3 regions of the Brevibacillus nigriterrae genome follow, and region 3 is predicted to be linked to each of the others. Evidence: predicted binding sites of a transcription regulator. Region 3 holds the regulator's gene; each other region holds the start of a gene.
The links. Region 3 encodes Rex, which represses fermentation and respiration genes when NADH is low (regulators of the CRP and FNR family bind a similar motif). Its sites were predicted from a motif close to TTGTGAAATATTTCACAA; they were not measured.
Positions count from the first base shown of each region.

Region 1: ACPW7N_RS11395 (anion permease) is a predicted target of Rex. The motif match lies at 3,919-3,936, and genes of this name have one in related genera.
Region 2: ACPW7N_RS10675 (cytochrome-c peroxidase) is a predicted target of Rex. The motif match lies at 2,793-2,810, and genes of this name have one in related genera.

Region 1 covers NZ_JBNCMT010000013.1:695-6,898, reverse strand. Annotated here, with positions in the region: gene ACPW7N_RS11410 (FAD-binding protein) at 1-918, opposite strand, end outside; gene ACPW7N_RS11405 (Fe-S-containing hydro-lyase) at 944-1,504, opposite strand; gene ACPW7N_RS11400 (fumarate hydratase) at 1,523-2,368, opposite strand; gene ACPW7N_RS11395 (anion permease) at 2,410-3,864, opposite strand; gene ACPW7N_RS11390 (response regulator) at 4,380-5,096, opposite strand; gene dcuS (DcuS/MalK family sensor histidine kinase) at 5,093-6,204, opposite strand, start outside.
Region 2 covers NZ_JBNCMT010000011.1:128,858-135,061, reverse strand. Annotated here, with positions in the region: gene ACPW7N_RS10685 (YheC/YheD family protein) at 1-578, opposite strand, end outside; gene ACPW7N_RS10680 (VCBS repeat-containing protein) at 731-1,477, shown strand; gene ACPW7N_RS10675 (cytochrome-c peroxidase) at 1,607-2,674, opposite strand; gene ACPW7N_RS10670 (hypothetical protein) at 2,928-4,676, opposite strand; gene ACPW7N_RS10665 (hypothetical protein) at 4,863-6,128, opposite strand; gene ACPW7N_RS10660 (hypothetical protein) at 6,125-6,204, opposite strand, start outside.
Region 3 covers NZ_JBNCMT010000003.1:205,883-212,086, forward strand. Annotated here, with positions in the region: gene dinG (ATP-dependent DNA helicase DinG) at 1-2,596, shown strand, start outside; gene ACPW7N_RS03920 (ComEC/Rec2 family competence protein) at 2,632-3,519, shown strand; gene ACPW7N_RS03925 (redox-sensing transcriptional repressor Rex) at 3,534-4,157, shown strand; gene ACPW7N_RS03930 (amidohydrolase) at 4,175-5,473, shown strand; gene ACPW7N_RS03935 (hypothetical protein) at 5,892-6,204, shown strand, end outside.

The sequences.
Region 1 (6,204 bases), on a different contig from region 3:
CAGGTCCATCAATACGTAAGATCCCATCCCTTCGCCAAAGCCTCGTCCTTCCTTGATTTCCGTTTCGATGGAACGAGATACCAGGTCACGTGGGCCTAATTCCATTTTTTCCGGGGCGTATCTGGCCATAAATCGCTCTCCATCTTTGTTTAGGAGATATCCACCTTCACCACGGCATGCTTCGGATAAAAGCACACCCGTCTGTGCCAAGCCGGTTGGATGGAATTGAACGAATTCCGGATCTTTCAACGGGATGCCCACTTCGAAGCAAGCGGCGGTTCCATCCCCTGTCATATTGAGTGCGTTGGTCGTTCTGCTCCAGTAAATCCGTCCGAACCCACCTGTTGCGATGACGACGGCTTTGGTTTGAATGGGAACAATGTCACCGCTGCGAATGTCCATGACCACCAAACCATCCAGTTTGCCATTTTCTACGGCGAGAGATAACAAGTACCATTCATCGAGGAATTCAACGTTGTTTTTCAAGCATTGTTCGTAGAGTGCATGGAGGATGACGTGACCTGTTTTATCGGCTGAGTAACAGGTTCTCGGACTGGATGCGCCACCGAAAGGGCGCTGTGCCACATTTCCATTCTCATCTCTAGAGAAAGGAACCCCCATGTAATCCAGTTCTTTGATGATGGAAGGCATATTGGAAGTGAAGAATTCAACAGCATCCTGGTCAGCGAGGAAGTCGCTTCCTTTCACGGTATCTCGGAAGTGCTTCTCCGGGGAATCGGTTGAATCCCGATTCCCCATTGCTGCATTGATTCCACCCTGAGCCGCACCTGTATGTGATCTGGTCGGATAAATTTTACTGATGACTGCTACCTTTAGATCATTGTCTGTACTTGCGTTGAGGGCGGCCATCATACCAGCCCCACCAGCTCCAACAATGACAACATCATATTTCAGCATGGGATGTTCCCCTCTCCGGTTTCTTTTATTCTGTTACTCGATACTTTTGGACGCCCAATTCATACAAGTTATTTCCTTCGCAATCGATCGCTACGATACAGGGATACCCTTCCACTTCCAAACGACGAATCGCCTCTGGCCCCAGTTCTGAATAGGCGACCACGTCCGCCTTCTTGACCGAATCAGCAATCAATGCAGCGGCACCGCCGATGGCTGCGAAGTATACGACACCGTGCTTCTTCATCGCCTCAATCACATCTTTACTGCGGGGACCTTTTCCGATCATGCCCCGGAGACCCTGTTCCATCATGGTTGGTGAATAAGCATCCATTCGTCCACTGGTAGTGGGGCCGCAAGAACCGATCACTTTGCCTGGCTTGGCAGGAGTTGGCCCAGCATAGTAGACGACCTGATTCGTGAAATCAACTGGCAATTCTTTGCCTTCTTTCAACGCTTCGACCATAAGCTTGTGTGCTGCATCTCTTGCTGTATAAATGACACCTGTGATGGCAACCTGATCACCTGCTTTGAGATCCTTCACTTGCTCCCATGTAAGAGGTGTCATTAATTTTTTGATGTCAGACATTTTGCGTTCACTCCTTCCCTACAAAATCGCTTCTTTATGACGTGCCGCATGACAGTTCAAGCAAACAGCTACTGGCATTGTGGCAATATGAGTCGGATACGTTTCAATATGAACAGCCAAGGCCGTTACTTTTCCCCCGAATCCTTGTGGGCCAATTCCTAATTTATTAATTCTTTCAAGCAACTCTTGCTCTAATTCGCGGTACTTCGGATCGGGATGTGGTTCTCCCGCATGGCGGGCCAATGCTTTCTTTGCCAACAATGTCGATTTATCCATTGTTCCGCCAATGCCCACTCCCACGATGACTGGTGGACAAGGGTTACCTCCTGCTTGTGTAACCGCCTGAATGATGAATTGTTTGACGCCTTCCAATCCTTCTGCCGGTTTCAGCATTTTCAGCGCACCCATGTTTTCGCTGCCTGCGCCTTTGGGGAGTACCTGTATTCGAAGGGTATCTCCTGGTACAATTTCCGTGTAAATGACGGCTGGTGTGTTATCTCCCGTGTTTTTCCGATTCATTACAGGATCTTCTACTACTGACTTGCGAAGATAGCCATCTGCATATCCTTGTCGAACCCCTTCATTGATGGCATCCCTGAGATATCCACCAACGATATGAACGTCTTGCCCAACCTCTGCGAATACCACGGTCATTCCCGTATCCTGACACATCGGCGCTTGCTCTTTGCGTGCGAGTTCTACATTTTTGACAATCTTCTCCAAACTGTAACGTCCGAACTGAGACTCTTCTTCATTGACAGCTCTTCGCAACAGAGCCTCGACGTCTTCGGGAAGGTCACAGGCTGCATCGATACATAAGCCTCGTACTGTGCTGATAATTTGTTCTACATGTATCTCTTTCATCGAAAATGCCTCCACTTGTGATTGATTTCACATAATGTTTACTACCAAAGACCGAGCACTTTCCACCAGAAACCCCCAACCACAAACCAAAGCACGATATGAAGGATGGAGATGAGAAAGCCGAGTGACCACCATTTGTTTTGCGTGATGTATCCAGCGCCGAAGAATACAGGAGCCGGACCAGATCCGTAGTGAGTGGTTGCTCCGAACAAGTTACTGAAGAAAGCAAGGATTAACGCTGCAAGCATTGCTGGTGCTCCGGCCGCGATCATAACCGCCAAGAAAGCGGAGTACATGGCACTGATATGAGCTGTAGAGCTGGCGAAGAAGTAGTGCGTATAGAAGTAAACAACGGATAGAATGATTAATGCCGTGATCCAGGACATTCCTGAAACAGAGCCTTTCATCATGTCACTAAACCAAGGAACCATGCCCAATTTGTTCAGGAAGGTTGCCATCATTACGAGTGCAGCGAACCAGACTAATGTGTCCCAAGCGCCTTGCTCTTTTTTGATGTCATCCCAGGTCAATACTTGGGTGAGTAAGATAACAGAAAGACCGATCAGTGCTGTAGTTGTTGCGTCAATTTTCCACGCTTCACCGAAAATCCAGAGAACAAGTACGAGGAAGAAAACAGCCAGCATGTAAAACTCTGATTTTTTCATCGGACCCATTTCTTTTAATTTCTCCGCAGCCATTTGACTGGCACCCGGCGTTTCTTTGATTTCTGGTGGATACACTTTATAGAGCACGTATGGTATGACAATCAAGCTGACTAATCCAGGTACTAAAGCGGCAATCGCCCATCCGGTCCAACTAATGTTGATTCCTGCGACATCTGCTGCCAACTGTGCAATTAGTGGATTTGCTGCCATTGCTGTCATAAACATGGCGGAAGTAATCAGGTTTCCTTGAAATCCGACTTTCATCAGGAAAGAACCGATTTTTCGTTCTGTCCCATCATCTGGACGAGAACCATAGGTTGCTGATAACGAGTTGATAATCGGGAAGATAATCCCACCAGCACGAGCGGTATTACTTGGGATGGCTGGTGCGAGCAACAAGTCACTGAACAACAAGGAGTACGATAAACCTAACGTCTTTTTCCCGAATTTTTGGACGAAGAAGTAGGAGATGCGAGCGCCCAAACCTGTTTTGATAAACCCTCGTGAAATGAAGAATGCGATAACGATCAGCCATATCGTAGTATTGCTAAATCCACTTAATGTATCTTTAAGAGCCAGTGTTCCTGTTAATGCAGTTGCCATCATTCCACCAATGGCGACTGCTCCCATTGGAAGTGGTTTGGTGATAAAGCCGACGATCGTGGCTACAAAGATGGCGAACAGTTGCCATGCTTTCGGATCAAGCCCTTCTGGCGGAGAGATAAACCAGATGGCCGCTCCCACTGAAATCGTTATCAGGAGAGGAATTAGTTTCACTTCAGGTAGCTTCTGTTGCGTGGTATTTTGTGGCTTCGTTTGCTTTTGATTCATTTTCGGCGCAACGATTGTGGCCATGTTATTCACCTTCTTAATAGAATGGAAAGTTTGTGAAATAATTCACAAATTATTCAACATGTAGTTCTTTTTTTCCTATTCTGCTTATCTTTCGATGGAAGAGGACCTCTTGGTTACATAGTAAATCATTTGGAATCGTGATTGTTTTTAGTTAAATAAAGAAGGAGTTTTGTAATTAAAGTAAGCGACAAGAAAAGATTTCGTCGCTTTACGCTCTGTGGAAGTTCGCAGTGATGCAGTTACTGTCCGCTCTTTCACGGAGAAAGGGAGTCGACAAACGCTTCGCGCCCCTACGGGGTTGGGTGCCGACTCTTTATCCTTTCTCCGTGAAAGAGCTAGGTATCACTTCCAAGGAGACTAGAATCGACGAAATCTTTTCTTGCTAGCTGCGCGAAGGGATATGATAAAAGACTTTACGGCTGTAAAGTCTTTTATCTTTCCGATGTAAATAAAAAAACGGCCCATTCAGCCGTTTTCCAAAGTCGCTTCTATTATGCTAAATACCGCTTAATCACATCGCATTTCTCCTGAATACATCGATGCTTGTACGTCGGTCTGCCAATCGTTCCGTAGGTGACCTCCATTTCCAATACTCCGATTTCCGTTAAGAACTGCAGATATTTACGCATGGATACTCGAGATATACCAATTCGATTAGCCAAATCCTCCGTTGTGAACTCGTCTCCGTTATAGGCAAGGATGGACTCCCAGACTTTCTCTAAGGTCTTGCGAGTTAGTCCTTTTGGCAACTCATCTTGGGCTTGTGGTACCGTCTGATCCTTGTGCAAAATCAGCTTATCCAGGTCCTCCTGACTGACAACCTCCTGTTTCTCAAAATAGCCAACTTCCTCACGGTAAGCCGTCAGCGCAGAAGAAAAGCGTTCGAACTCAAAGGGCTTGATCAAGTAATCAACTGCGCCTAAACGCAAGGCATTCTTAATACTTGGTATATCGCAAGCCGCCGAGATGACGATGACATCGATACCCTTTTCCAGTTTCCTGATCTCAGCCAATAGCTCCAAACCATTCATTCCTGGCATAAAGATATCCAGTAGCAGCAAATCAATTTCTTTCGAGTCCAACATCTTCAGCATATCATCAGCAGAAGAAACTACAGCAAGCAAATCAAATCCGCCCACTTGTTCCAAATACCGTTTATTAATTTGAGCAACCATTGGATCATCTTCCACGATGACTACCTTTATCATTCATCCTCACCCTTACTCCTGAATGGTAATCGTACAATAAATGACGTGCCTTCTCCGAGCTGTGAAGATACTTCAATGGACCCATTCATATTCTGTACACTTCGTGCTACCAGGAATAAACCCGTTCCCCTGTTTGTACCTTTGGTGGAAAATCCATGTTCAAAAATCTTCTCTATCTGATGCTCAGAAATTCCCTTGCCTGTATCGCTTACTTGCAATGTTACTTTTGCTGAATCATAAAAAATACCGATTGTAATTCGTTTGACTGGACGGCGATGTACCGCTTCAATTGCATTTTCGATCAGATTGCCTGCAATCGTCACCATTTCATGTATTATTTCTGAATCGTCTGTTTCGGGTAAGTAACTTTCCTCCGCTAATTTCAGCTCAACACCAGACTCTCTGGCAGAACTTAATTTACCTAACAGGAATCCGGCCATGACGGGATCTTTGATGTGCTTGACGATGAAACCTATCTCCGTCTGATGTTTGCTTGCAATTCCCGTGATATAGCCAGGAAGTTCATCATAAAATCCCATCTGAACCATGCCCAAAATGACGTGCAACTTATTCATAAATTCATGAGACTGTGCCCGTAAAGCATCTGCATATTGACGAACCCCAGTCAATTGCTCCGCTAATACTTTGACTTCTGTCTTGTCCCGAAATGTTGCTATCGCACCGACGATTTTGCCATTTACATAGACAGGAACTCGATTTACCAACAGAGTCAAACCGTGCAGATCAAATTCCTGATCATACTCTTCCTTGCCTGAATGCAATACCCGTGGTAATCGGGAATTTGGCATATACTCTTCTATATTTTTACCAATTGGGTCTTCCACTAACTTCGTACGGTTAAACAGGCGGATTGCTTCTGAGTTGACCAACGTAATGTGACTATCAACATCGACCGCCAATATCCCCTCTCTGGTCGATTCCAGCATGGCATTCCGCTCTTCCAATTGTTTTGCAATCTCTGACGGTTCCATCCCGAACATGATTCGTTTTACTTTCCTCGCCAAGACCCACGCACCCATAATCCCAACAATAACACCAAAACTTGTCCCAATGTAGATGGCATCCCTGCTCTGAGATAAAGCCTTCG
Region 2 (6,204 bases), on a different contig from region 3:
TGGAACTGACGTCCCGTGGCCCGACTCAGACCGTACAACGATTGCAGGTAATTTTTCGTTGCGCGTTTTTTCATATGCCGGCGTAACAGTCTTGCAGCAGACATAATCCTCCCGCCTTGGCTTCTGTTGGTAACAATCATTCTAGGAGGCGCAACACGCCCGACAATACCAGCAACCTCCCAATTGCGGAGTTCATTTTTCAGTACCATGACTCGCAAATCAAAAGGTCGGCGGTGATACCGAAGCATACGAATTCCTTTTTGAACAAGATAGGGTTTACTTCCAATTTGCCTGACAATGAATCGATAGAATGAGTGAAAGTCATTAAAAATAACCCTCGAGGTTCCCCCTCGCAGCTCATATTTTGTATTCAGTTTTCTTGCTCTCATGACGCCCCTTCCTTTTAGACCATTTACCGGCTTGAGATAAACTGCCCTGTATTGGCGCACCATTCTGTGGAGGGTATTCATCCCAAAACTCTTCGTGGGGGGGATGTGTGCAGCTATCATCTTGTCTTTCTTGAGGGCATGAGTCTTTTTGAGTTTGCTGGCAATATATCGCTTACCGTTTCTGTTCATCTGGCAGCACTCCTTACAATCATGTAAATGCTATACAGTATACGAAATGGTGCTCAAGACAGATATGGTTCAGATGCTCATTTGTTTGAGTCACGTCAATCATCTGCCCATCATACGGTATAGGAAAAATACCTGGTGTTAGGAGAATGTAGATGGTTTTCTATGACTCGGCTGAGTGGCATGGGCAAGTGCGACCTGTTCAAAATTCACTTGCAGTCATTGACACGAAAATAGGTGATGTGAACGGTGACCGGGTTCCCGACATCGTCAGGCTAATGGGAGTCCGCTCTTCTGATGGCAGCAGATCTTTTGTGGATCAACTTTCTCTATCGATTCAAGATGGGCGAACGTCAATGACATATTCGATGCCATTACGTGAAAATGCAGGTTATCATCCTACTTTGTTTTTAGGCGATTTTACGGGGAATCGGGTAAATGATATCTTGGTGAGCCTTGATACAGGAGGTTCAGGAGGATATTCGGGCAACACCATGTATTCGTTCTTGAATAACCAGGCCAAACTATTATTTGACTCCGAACAATATAACCGGCAGCAACAAAATAATTATACGGTTACCTACAAGGACTATTATCGTGTAGAAGTAAAAAGCACTTCGCCCGCCAAAACCTACTTGATTGACATTCAGTTAAAAGGAAAGGAATACTTATCAGACCTGTATAATCCTAATGGAACACTGAAGAAGCCTGTTCAAGGAGAAGTGACAGCCTTGAGTGGTGAATTCCCGATTGATTGGAACAGAGATGGTCGATATGAATTGCTTGCGATCCAGAGGACAATCGGCCTATATAATGCTGACACACTCGGGTATGTAATGAATTTTTTGCGATGGGATGGTTCCAAATTTGCGACGTACAATCAATGGTTCTCGATTCCATAATAAGGGGAAAAAGAGAAGAGAGGGCTAAAAACCCTCTCTTCTGTATAAGTTTGGGGCCCCGCCCGACGATGCAACACGGATGTTGCGTTTAGTCGACCTCCAGCGATAGCTTGTGTCGGGTGGGTTATTTTATGGAATTTGCGGGATATCAACCTTAGGTACTTCGCCGCTCAGTGCTTCAAGGAAGGCAACAAGATCGTTAACTTCTTCATCTGACAAGTTGAGCGGGCGCACGAGTGGATCTTTGTTTCCGTGATTGCCTCCACCTTGATTGTAGTATTCAATTACCTTTTTCAAAGTGTCCATGCTTCCATCGTGCATGTATGGAGCAGTATGTGCAATACCTCTTAGAGCAGGTGTTCTGAATTTACCTTTATCCGCCTCTTGTTTGGTTACGTTAAACCGCCCGTCGTCACCTTCCATACCGATGTTATGGAAGTTTTGATCAGAAAGAGTCGGGCCTGCGTGACAAGACATACAACTTGCTTTGCCAGCGAATAACTTCATACCACGAATTTCCTGTTCATTGAGAGCTGCTTTATCGCCCTTGAGGAATCGGTCAACCTTGGTGTCGTTCACGACAATCGTTCTTTCGAAGGAGGCAATGGCTTGACCGATGTTTTCACCAGTGATTTCGCTGTTAAATACAGTTTTGAATTCATCGACATAGGCAGGAACCGTTTTCAACTCTTTTACAAGTTCATCAAGATTTTGGTTCATTTCTACTTTTGATTGAATCGGGCCGAGGGCCTGTTCTTCGAGGTTAGCTGCTCGCCCATCCCAGAAGTTGGAAGTGTAATAACCTGCGTTAATAACAGTTGGACTATTGCGGGGGCCTTTGAAACCTTCGAAGCCTACGAATGTCGGTAATTTATCGCCATATCCGGCACCAGGTGAGTGACACGTTGCACAACTGGATTTATTGTCACCTGATAATCTGGGATCAAAAAACAGCTTTTTACCTAAATTTACTTTTGATTCGGTCATCGGGTTGTCAGCCGGAACTGGTATTTCGCCAATCGGCTGGAACTTTGCAGTTAGTTCTGTTAGATCTTGTTCATTGCTGGCAGGCTGTGTTGTTTGCTGCTGGGGCTGTGCTGCCTGTTCTTTCGGAGCAGTTGAAGTAGGCGAGTTGCTGCTACAACCGACCAAGGCTACAGCCAAGAGTAAACCGAGTCCAATCCCCATTTTCTTCATTTTTTCATCTCCTAATAGTGAATATAAGGATAACATAATTATCAAATGACAGTATATGTTACCTTGTAGGTAGTATATATTTAAAATAATTATCATAAGCGAATCACTTTTGAATATATTGTGAAAAAAATCACAATGTATTATACGCACCGTTTGTACCGTAAAAGGCAAAAATATATGAGGAACAGTAATAAAAGCAGCCCGTTCTCGCTTAGGAGACGGGCTGCATCATGTAGACAACAGTCACAGAAAATTATTCATTTTCTTCAAATTGCTCCGGATTTCCAACCAATCGCTCGAAGTTACCGTTTTTGTCGATTACTACAAGGACAATATCGTCCGAATCGGATTCTGTTGAAATGTTGAATTTGAATGTTTTGCTTTTAATGTCCAGCTTTTTCACTTCAAGGGTTTCATATTTTCCATCAATCAATTGAAAAGCGAAAACTTCTTTTGCCGCTTTACCTGACCAATTGCCTTCATAGGAAAAATCTTCTTCCAGTTGCTTATATTGCAGAGAACGATCTTCAACCAGGTCAGATTCAATCGACCTACGGATAATGTGTACTTTGCCTTTGGTATCCGTAGCAACGAGGGTTAATACGTCGCCTTCTCCCAAATTGATGTTTTCTGTGAAGGAGAACTTCCCATCTGTATCAGTTAAGTCATATTGTTTGGAGATTGTTCCAATTGTGTACTCAAGTGACTCAATATCCGAATCGCTGAATTTTCCGTTAACGGTCAAATCTTGGGTGAAGTCTTTCTTGTTTTTGAAAGAAAACTTGATTGATTTTTCATCAATCAGCGTCTTCGCTTTGACTGCAGTTACTTCGAATGGGAACGTATAGTTGTTGTTATTTCGTACATAGTACCCTGTTCCAGTCGGCACGTTTTCGAAGACTGCCTCGCCATCACGATCTGCAACTGCCTGAGCATGAAGTGTAATAATTGTTCCTTTGGTAACCTGATATAACGCTACAGTTGAATCTGGGTCAGCATTTTCAACCTTTACCGTTCCCACTTTTTCACTTGCAGATAATCCTTCCAGTTCATCATATTTGACCGGTTCAGAGGTAATGGCACCTTTTGGCGTTGTAATTTCAAGGACGAAGTATTCATCTTCCTTGTATTTCAAATCATCTGTGGCGTACATATCTAGGTAGACAATTCCCTTAAAGCTCCCTAGTGGTTCCTTGAAAGATTTGGTGATTGGTTTTCCATCTTGCTCTAAGCCCAGGAACCAGCCTACACCCAGTCTGTTGGTACGCCAGGTTCCTTGGTAGTCAACTTTGCCCTGATCGTCTGTCGTTTTCAACAAAATTGAGATGATTTCTGTTTTTTCGGGGATATCCATCATTAGTTTCAGGTGAAGATCTTTCCGTTTGTCAGTCTTGAATCCATCAATACCTACTTTGTCTTTTGTTGTACCGACAGAGGCGAATTTGAGGATTTCCACCCCATTAGACAGTTCTACCTTGACATAAGGAGTCAACCCGGATGAAATGTTGCCCTCACTTGTGATCAATTCGATGTAGTAATATTCGCCTTCTTTGATACCGCCGTTGTTATCTGTGCCATACAGATCAAACGTGTGCTTTCCTTTTTTGAAAGTACCGAGGGTAGTTTTGAATTCTGGATTCAACACTTTGTTGTCCTCATAGATTCCGAGTAGATAGCCGATTCCTTCTTTACTGGTCTTCCATGTTCCGTGGTAATTGATTTTGCCCGCTTTATCTGTCGTCCGTACCCACATGGCTTTAATTTCAATGTCTTTGGCAAGATCCAGTGAAAGCTTGAAATGTCCGTCCTTTACTGCATCTGGTTTTGCGTAAGCAATGGACATATAGTCATACCCATCATCCAAAAATGTGAATTCATCTATGCCTATAGTTGAGATCGTATCTGCGGATGTAGTTGCTGGATTGCCGAATGTTGCAAGACTGACAACGAGTGTGAAGCAAAAAACGAAAGACATCAATCGCTTTAATGCGTGTAACTTCACGATGAAACCCTCTCCTTGAAATAGTTTTTTAGGGAAAACCCGCCAATTAAAAGTACCATAGTTTCTTTTTACTTTCTGTAGCACGGACTACAAATTACCAACTGAGTAATGAATAAAAAACACCTCCACTTCAATCGTCTGAGAAACGAAAAAGGGAGGTGTTTGTTGTTAGTTTGTCCAGATTCACTAAATTACTGCCAATTTCAGCTTTGCAAGGAAGATAGTGAATTTGTTATCCAAAGCAGTTGATTCAGTTTTGCCGTAAAGTTTAGACTTTAATCGCTCCATATCTGTATCTGAAATTTTTAGCAAACTGTCCTTGATAGAACCTAAAATGCTGTTCAGTTTTTCAAGAGAAAGCGCCTTGTCTCCTTTGCCAAAAGTACTTTCTTTATATCGTTTATCAAATTCCCGCTGCAAATCTGCGTTGTCAAAAGTGATATTTACCTTCTTTTTATTGCCCATTGCATCAATTACATAAAAACTGGATGAACTGGATTGACCGTTGGATAAGCGCACGGTGAGACTTGCCTTATGATTTCCTACCATAAATTCAAACTTTTGTTTCCCGGCGGTAAAGAGCGAATCGGCAGATGGTGGTTTTGGCGGGTAGTTATGATTGTTGACCTGCTGGTAGATTAAGTTGGAATAGCCTTGTCTCAGCGTATTTAATTTGGCTTGAGCGTTTTCGAGTAATGTCGTCTTGATTCCCGTGGGTGCATCTGAAAGAGCAGAGGCTAACTCATCGGATCGAGCAGTTACCCATTTGTTCAATTCCACTAGGTATTGGTCAAGTTTGTCTTTCGAAATAAAGCCGGATTCGTTTTTGATCGCAGATTCCATATTTTGCAGGTAATTGCTGCCCGTGTAGGATAACTGCTTATCCCAATCCGTGTATGTCGTGCGTGCATCAATGGTTAAGATCCGATTGGCGATAATCAGATCCTCGACGTCAGACCATATTTCTACATCCAGTTGATTGATTAAATTTTCTCCGTCAAGCCATAGTTCGGCAGCTTCATCCGATGTAATTAATAGGTCTTTCTCTGCCTGTTCAAGTCGTGTAGCCAAATCATCCAAGCTGCTTTGCAGCCACTCCATATGCTGATTTAATAATTCTGGCACCTCATCATTATTGAACCCATTTCGATCCTCATCGAGGCGTCTAAATACCGATTCAATGTACTGATTCTGGCTTTGAGGAAGTGATTGCAACCAATTCTCGTAAACTGGATTTACAGGGGGTGGTTCCTCCGAAGAAGCAAGAGCCATCCTTGGAGCCGAATAGGTGCTGAGGTTTTCGTTTGTACTGTCTGTATAACTGCTTTTTTCATAGATGGCAGCCAATTCACCTGAATTACTGGATTGTACTGATTTGCTTTTCTCTGGTGTAGGACTAGAAGTAGAATAAGTACGGCTAACCGTATTCACATTCCCATTCGAAATTCTCACAGTAAAGCTCCTTTCACCAATCGTTTTGCCGCTTTTTTTACAGAACTTTTGTTATGCTCGGAGTAATCCTGGGCAA
Region 3 (6,204 bases):
CCTGCTTGGTCAGGGCTATTATCCGTTTGATGGCTATGTGCTGGATACAGTCGAGTTGGCACGTTTTCTTTTGCCCATGCAAGAGAGTTACCGCTTGGTAGAACTAGCGGATTCCTTTGACATTCAGCATGAAAACCCTCATCAGGCTGATAGCGATGCTTTGGCAACGTCTGAATTATTGTTGCACTTGCTATTGATACTAAAAGAGATGCCGCTCATCACGATTCAACGCTTGCAGATGCTAGTGAACACTTTTCGTTCAGACATCGGCGCTCTGCTACGTCATGTCGAGATGGAAAAAATGATGACCTGTTCGTTTGATCCAGAGGCACCAACGGAACAGAGCGAAGATGAAAACTGGGATACATATCGTCAGATTGCGTTACGTAAGCAAAAAAAGCATTGGATTGAAACCAAACAAACATTTGCTCATATGGAAATTGATGTCCTTCTCGAAAGTCTGATGGGAGAGGGAGGTGCTTTGCATCGGGAGAACCCTTCATTTCAGCGAAGAGACGAGCAGGAAGCCATGATCCGAGCTATTTATGCTGCAATGGACGACGAGGTACACCTGTTTGCCGAAGCGGGGACTGGAACCGGCAAGTCGCTCGCTTATTTGATCCCGAGCATCCTCTGGGCAAAGCTGAATCAGGAACAAGTGGTGATCAGCACTCATACGATTCAACTGCAGGAACAGCTTTTTGCAAAAGACATTCCGCTTCTCCAGAAAGTCCTTCCTTTTGACATGAGAGCCGCTCAGTTGAAGGGAAGAGGAAACTATTTGTGCTTGCGAAAATTTGAGCAAACCTTGAACGATTCAAGTGATTCATCCCATGAGGTCATGCTAGCTAAAGCTCAGATCGTCACCTGGCTGACGCAGACAGAAACAGGAGACTATGAGGAAATCAGTCTTCCACCCGCAGCATCCAATCTATGGCAGCAAGTCAAAAGTGATACGCATTCGTGCTTGCACCGACACTGTCCGTGGTTCTCTCGTTGTTTCTACTATCAAGCAAAAGAACGAGCACGTGAAGCCGATCTCATTATCGTGAATCACGCTCTTTTGGTTTCGGATATGGATGCAGATGGTGGGATTATTCCCAAAACACCGGTAGTGATCATCGACGAGGCCCATCAGTTAGAGGAAGTAGCCAGTCAACACTTAGGCATTGAGTATTCAACTGCTCAGCTTATGTATTTGCTCGAAAGGCTGGAAACCGATCAGGAGCAAGCCATTTTGAACGTGTACAGCAATGAATTGAACGAGTGGGACAGCTCGCTCTCCACCTTTGTCCAAGAACAGATGGAGACAATCAGACGGACACACATCAAGGCAAGAGAAACCTACTTGCAATGGTCACAGCTTCTGTATCATTGGGCTTTGAAGCGAGCCAAAGAGACAATCGATATCGGAAGAGCGACTGTACGTTATCGGGTGGGAGATTTTAGCGATCGCAACGCTCGTATCATTACCTCGTCTGAAAAATGCAAGAAAGAACTCGCTGAACTGGGAGCGAATCTTGAGGAACTGCTTGCACCGATTCAAAAGCCCGAAAAGCCACTTTCCTTCGGTGTAAAAAGATGCAAGACAGATCTGGAAGGAATCGTGCAAGATGTGAAGCGGACAATCGAGACCATTCATACCTTGCTTATACAAGACGATGCCGACCTGGTGAAATGGATGGAAATTGAATCACGCACCTCTCGCAAGCATTTATTTCTGTACGCCTTGCCACTGCATATTGGACAAACCATGCGTGAACAGTTTTTTGCAGAAAAGCGGAGTGTGATTCTGACATCAGCAACATTGACGGTGAAAAACAGCTATGACTATTTGTTGGAGCGATTGGGTTTTGACGCAAATCAGGAACAAAACTATCGTACGGTTACGCTGCCTTCACCTTTTGACTATGAACAACAGGGACTCTTGTTGCTGCCATCGGATTTACCTTCTATTTCAGAGAATGAGAGAATGTATCTGGATGCCGTCACACAAGGTTGTGTCGATGTTGTCCGAGCCGCAGAAGGGCGGACCATGATCCTCTTTACCTCTTACTCCATGCTTCGTCAAGTCTATGAAGGGATGAAGCAGTTGTTGTCAGAAGAAGAGGGGTATACACTGTTAGGACATGGCATTGACAGCAGTAATCGCAGCAAGCTTGTCCGCAACTTCCAGCGTGAATCCAAAGCCGTGTTGCTTGGCACCAGCAGTTTTTGGGAGGGAGTAGACATCCCTGGCAAAGACTTAAGCTGTCTTGTCATCGTCCGTCTCCCGTTTACACCGCCGAATCATCCGTTGCTTGAGGGGCGTTCGGAAAGACTGAAGGAAGAAAAGAAAAATCCGTTTATGTCGCTTTCCCTGCCACAGGCCATCATTCGATTCAAGCAAGGTGTGGGACGACTGATTCGCCATCATATGGATCAAGGGGTGATTGTCGTCTTTGATTCCCGGATTGTAGAATCACGATACGGACGTTCGTTCCTTGCTTCCTTGCCACCTTTCCAGACAAAGACAGGGCCATGGGTTTCGTTGCGTGAAATGATCACGCCTTTTCTCGACCCCCAAAAAAGAATGGTTGCAGAAGAAGAATCATAAAATGAAACATGCTGTTCCTGAAGGGTGATCATTTTATGAGATTCAACTGCTTGCTGGTTATCGTACTCACCTTTCTACTGACTGCGTGTTCAATTGACGATCATTTGAAAAACGTAGTAAAAGTAGATGACCCAATATTAAGCGAGAATGAAAATGACTTTCTTGGCATGATTACGGTGTTTTTCCCTCTACAAAACGGGGAGAGTACATTGATTACTTTTCCAAACGGGAAGAAGTTGTTGATCGATACAGGAAGTGAAAAGGATGTTTCCACGCTTTTGGAACTGCTGGAAGAGCGCAAAGTGACCAAAATCGACTACGTGATGATCACCAACGATTTGCCTACTCATGCGGGTGGCTACCCTGAGCTTTCCAACCATTTTCAAATCGATACCATCCTGATGCCAGAAGCGATCCACAGATCCATTCAACAGGTAATACCCTTGCCTGCAAACAAAAAACTTATCCTGCTTGGAGAAGGTGATGAACTGACTTTTGACGAAAAGATTGTGTTGAAAGTTTTGAATCCGAGCGAACCGCTGCTTTTATCACCGCAGGATAATTCGTTGGTGTTTCAACTTAAGCAGGATCAGTTGCGTTTTCTTTTCACCAGTGCAATCAGCGAAAAAGCAGAAGACCGACTGCTGCAGCGATACACCAAGATTCTCCGATCAGAGATCTTGAAAGTAGCGAGTCAAGGAAGCAACCAGGCGTCATCACAGGTGTTTTTGACCAAGGTTGATGCTCAGATAGCTGTTATTGAAACAGGATTGTCTGAGAAAGAAATGAAAGCGAATCAGGAGGAAATTGTCGAGCGCCTGAGTGAATCATGGGCGGAAACGTATATAACCGGAATTCATGGAACGATTTCTATCCTATCGAATGGAAAAGATTACAAGGTTATTAAGAAAAAAAGAGAATAGAGAGGAGGAAGATCATGGTAAAAGCACCGAAAATATCTGAAGCTGTTGTTCGTCGTTTACCAATTTACCTAAGGTATTTGATCAGTCTCAATCAAATGGATGTGAAAACCGTCTCTTCTCAACAGATGGGAAAAACACTTGATGTGAATCCTGCGCAAATCAGAAAAGATCTTGCTGCTTTCGGAGATTTTGGCAAAAAGGGAATCGGTTATGACGTTGATTACCTGATCGAAAAAATCAGACAGATACTAAAACTGGACCAGGAAATCCATGTTGCTTTGGTCGGAGCAGGTCATCTTGGACATGCCATCAGTAATTACAATATCTATTTGAAAGATAATATGAGAATTGTAGCTATTTTTGATACTGATGAGACCAAACACGGAAAAATCATAGCAGGTCTGATGATTCGACCAATGTCCGAAATGAAGCAAGTGATTATTGATATGCAAATTCGCTTGGCGATAATTACTGTGCCAGCATTTGCCGCGCAGGATGTGGCTGACCAGCTCGTAGAAGCCGGAATTGAAGGGATCCTCAATTTTGCCCCTGTGAACCTGCGAACAGAAAAAGATGTTCGCATACATCATGCCGATGTTACTTCGAGCTTGCAAAGCTTGGCTTATTACCTTACATAATGATTGGAGTGTCAACATTGAAGAAAACCATCATCACCAATGCAACTGTGATCACAGTAAACGCTGCAAATGAAGTTATCGAAAATGGTGCGATTGCCTTTGAGGGAAATAAAATAACTTATGTGGGAGTAACTCCAGAGGACCTGACTGGCTATGATCAAGTGATCGACGGCAAAAACAAATTCGTTCTCCCTGGTCTCATCAATACGCATGGTCACGTAGGGATGTCGCTTCTGCGGGGGTATGCGGATGACTTGCCGCTGCAACAATGGCTGGAAGATAAAATGTGGCCGCTTGAAGCTCAATTCACGGCTGATCACGTGAAGTGGGGCGCCTATCTTTCCATTGTTGAAATGATTCGAACTGGAACGACGACGTTTGTTGATATGTATGATCATATGGATCAAGTAGCCCAAGCGGTTCAAGACTCAGGCATGCGTGCTCGTTTGTGCCGTGGGATGATTGGCTTTTGTTCAGAAGAAGAAAGACAGGCGAAACTGCGGGAAGCTACCCAATTTGCTCGTAATTGGCACAATCAGGCTGACGGGCGTATTACCGTGATGATGTCCCCTCATGCTCCTTACACTTGCACTCCAGACTTTATCAATCAAATTTTGGAACGTGCCCATGAGCTTGATTTGCCGATGCACATCCATATGTCAGAAACAGCGTGGGAAGTAGAGCAAAATGTGAAGGATTACGGTGTTCGACCAGTCGCTCACTTGGAGAACCTTGGCGTATTCTCCCGTCCAACCCTTGTTGCCCATGCGGTACATTTGACGGATGAAGAAATCGATGTACTGGCAAAATATAATGTAAGGGTTTCGCACAATGTCGTGAGTAACCTGAAGCTGGCAAGCGGAGTTGCCCGTGTACCTGAGATGTTGTCCAAGGGTGTTAGTGTCTCTTTAGGTACAGACAGCTCTGCGAGCAACAACAACCTGAATCTGTTTGAGGAATTAAAATTGGCGGCGATCCTCCACAAAGGCGTACGTAATGATCCAGTCGCTGTACCAGCCGAAGATGCATTGCGTATGGCAACCATTTTGGGCGCTGACGGGGTATTCCAAAAAGAGACGCTGGGTTCACTGGAGGTTGGCAAACAAGCTGATATCATCATGCTGGACAGTGCTCAAGCGCATTTCCATCCGGCTCATAACCCAATTTCACATGTGGTGTATGCGGCAAATGGCCGTGACGTAACAGATACGATTGTTGCAGGGGAATGGATTATGAGAAATCGTGAATTGCTCACGGTGGATGAAGAAAAAGTAATCTATGAAGCAAACCGCATGTTTGATTCTTTAAAACGATAAATGGAAAAAGTCTCCCATCAAAGGCATTTTGACAAACAGCCTTGTCAACACACCTGGTGAATGATGGGAGCAAAAGGAAAAGCGAAAGGTGTAGGTAGGAATATTTTGGTTAGCTAGAATCTTGGCTGTAACGCCAAATGTTTTTTAAAGAGGTGTGGCGGTATTCATTTGGTGAATGTTGTGAAAAGGCTCTAAGCGGTGATGATAAACCTGCCCAGGAAACTCGGTATTCCTGTAGCAACGACCAGCTCGGTTCGACGGAGGTTGTCGTTGGCAGCTTCACACGCTCACCTCCTTGGGGTGTACCTGTAGTATGACCGTTAACACTACCGCTATGTTTAGAAAGTTTTCGGTATCGTTCTAAAACCTTCTAGTCCTTCATAAATTTTAGGAACTGGGACGAGGGAGGGGGAGCGTTATGTACATCAGAAGGAACCAACTATGGTGGCTGATCCCCATTTTTCTTGGTCTCTTCCTGCTCGGTATGCTCCTTGCTGTTATAACCAAACCACCTCAAACGACACCTGCATCTTCATCCATGGAAGAAAAAAATCAGGGAGACCCGGATACCTTGCATCATGATCAGCTTGCCAGTCTCGTCAAAAAACTGGCTGGTGATACACCTGTTACCTACCAGGTAAAGACCAGGGACCAGACGTATCAAGGCGTATATCGTGGAGAATCATTCGATGTCAAGGGCAACGTATCAGGTCATATCATCCAGATGAAAC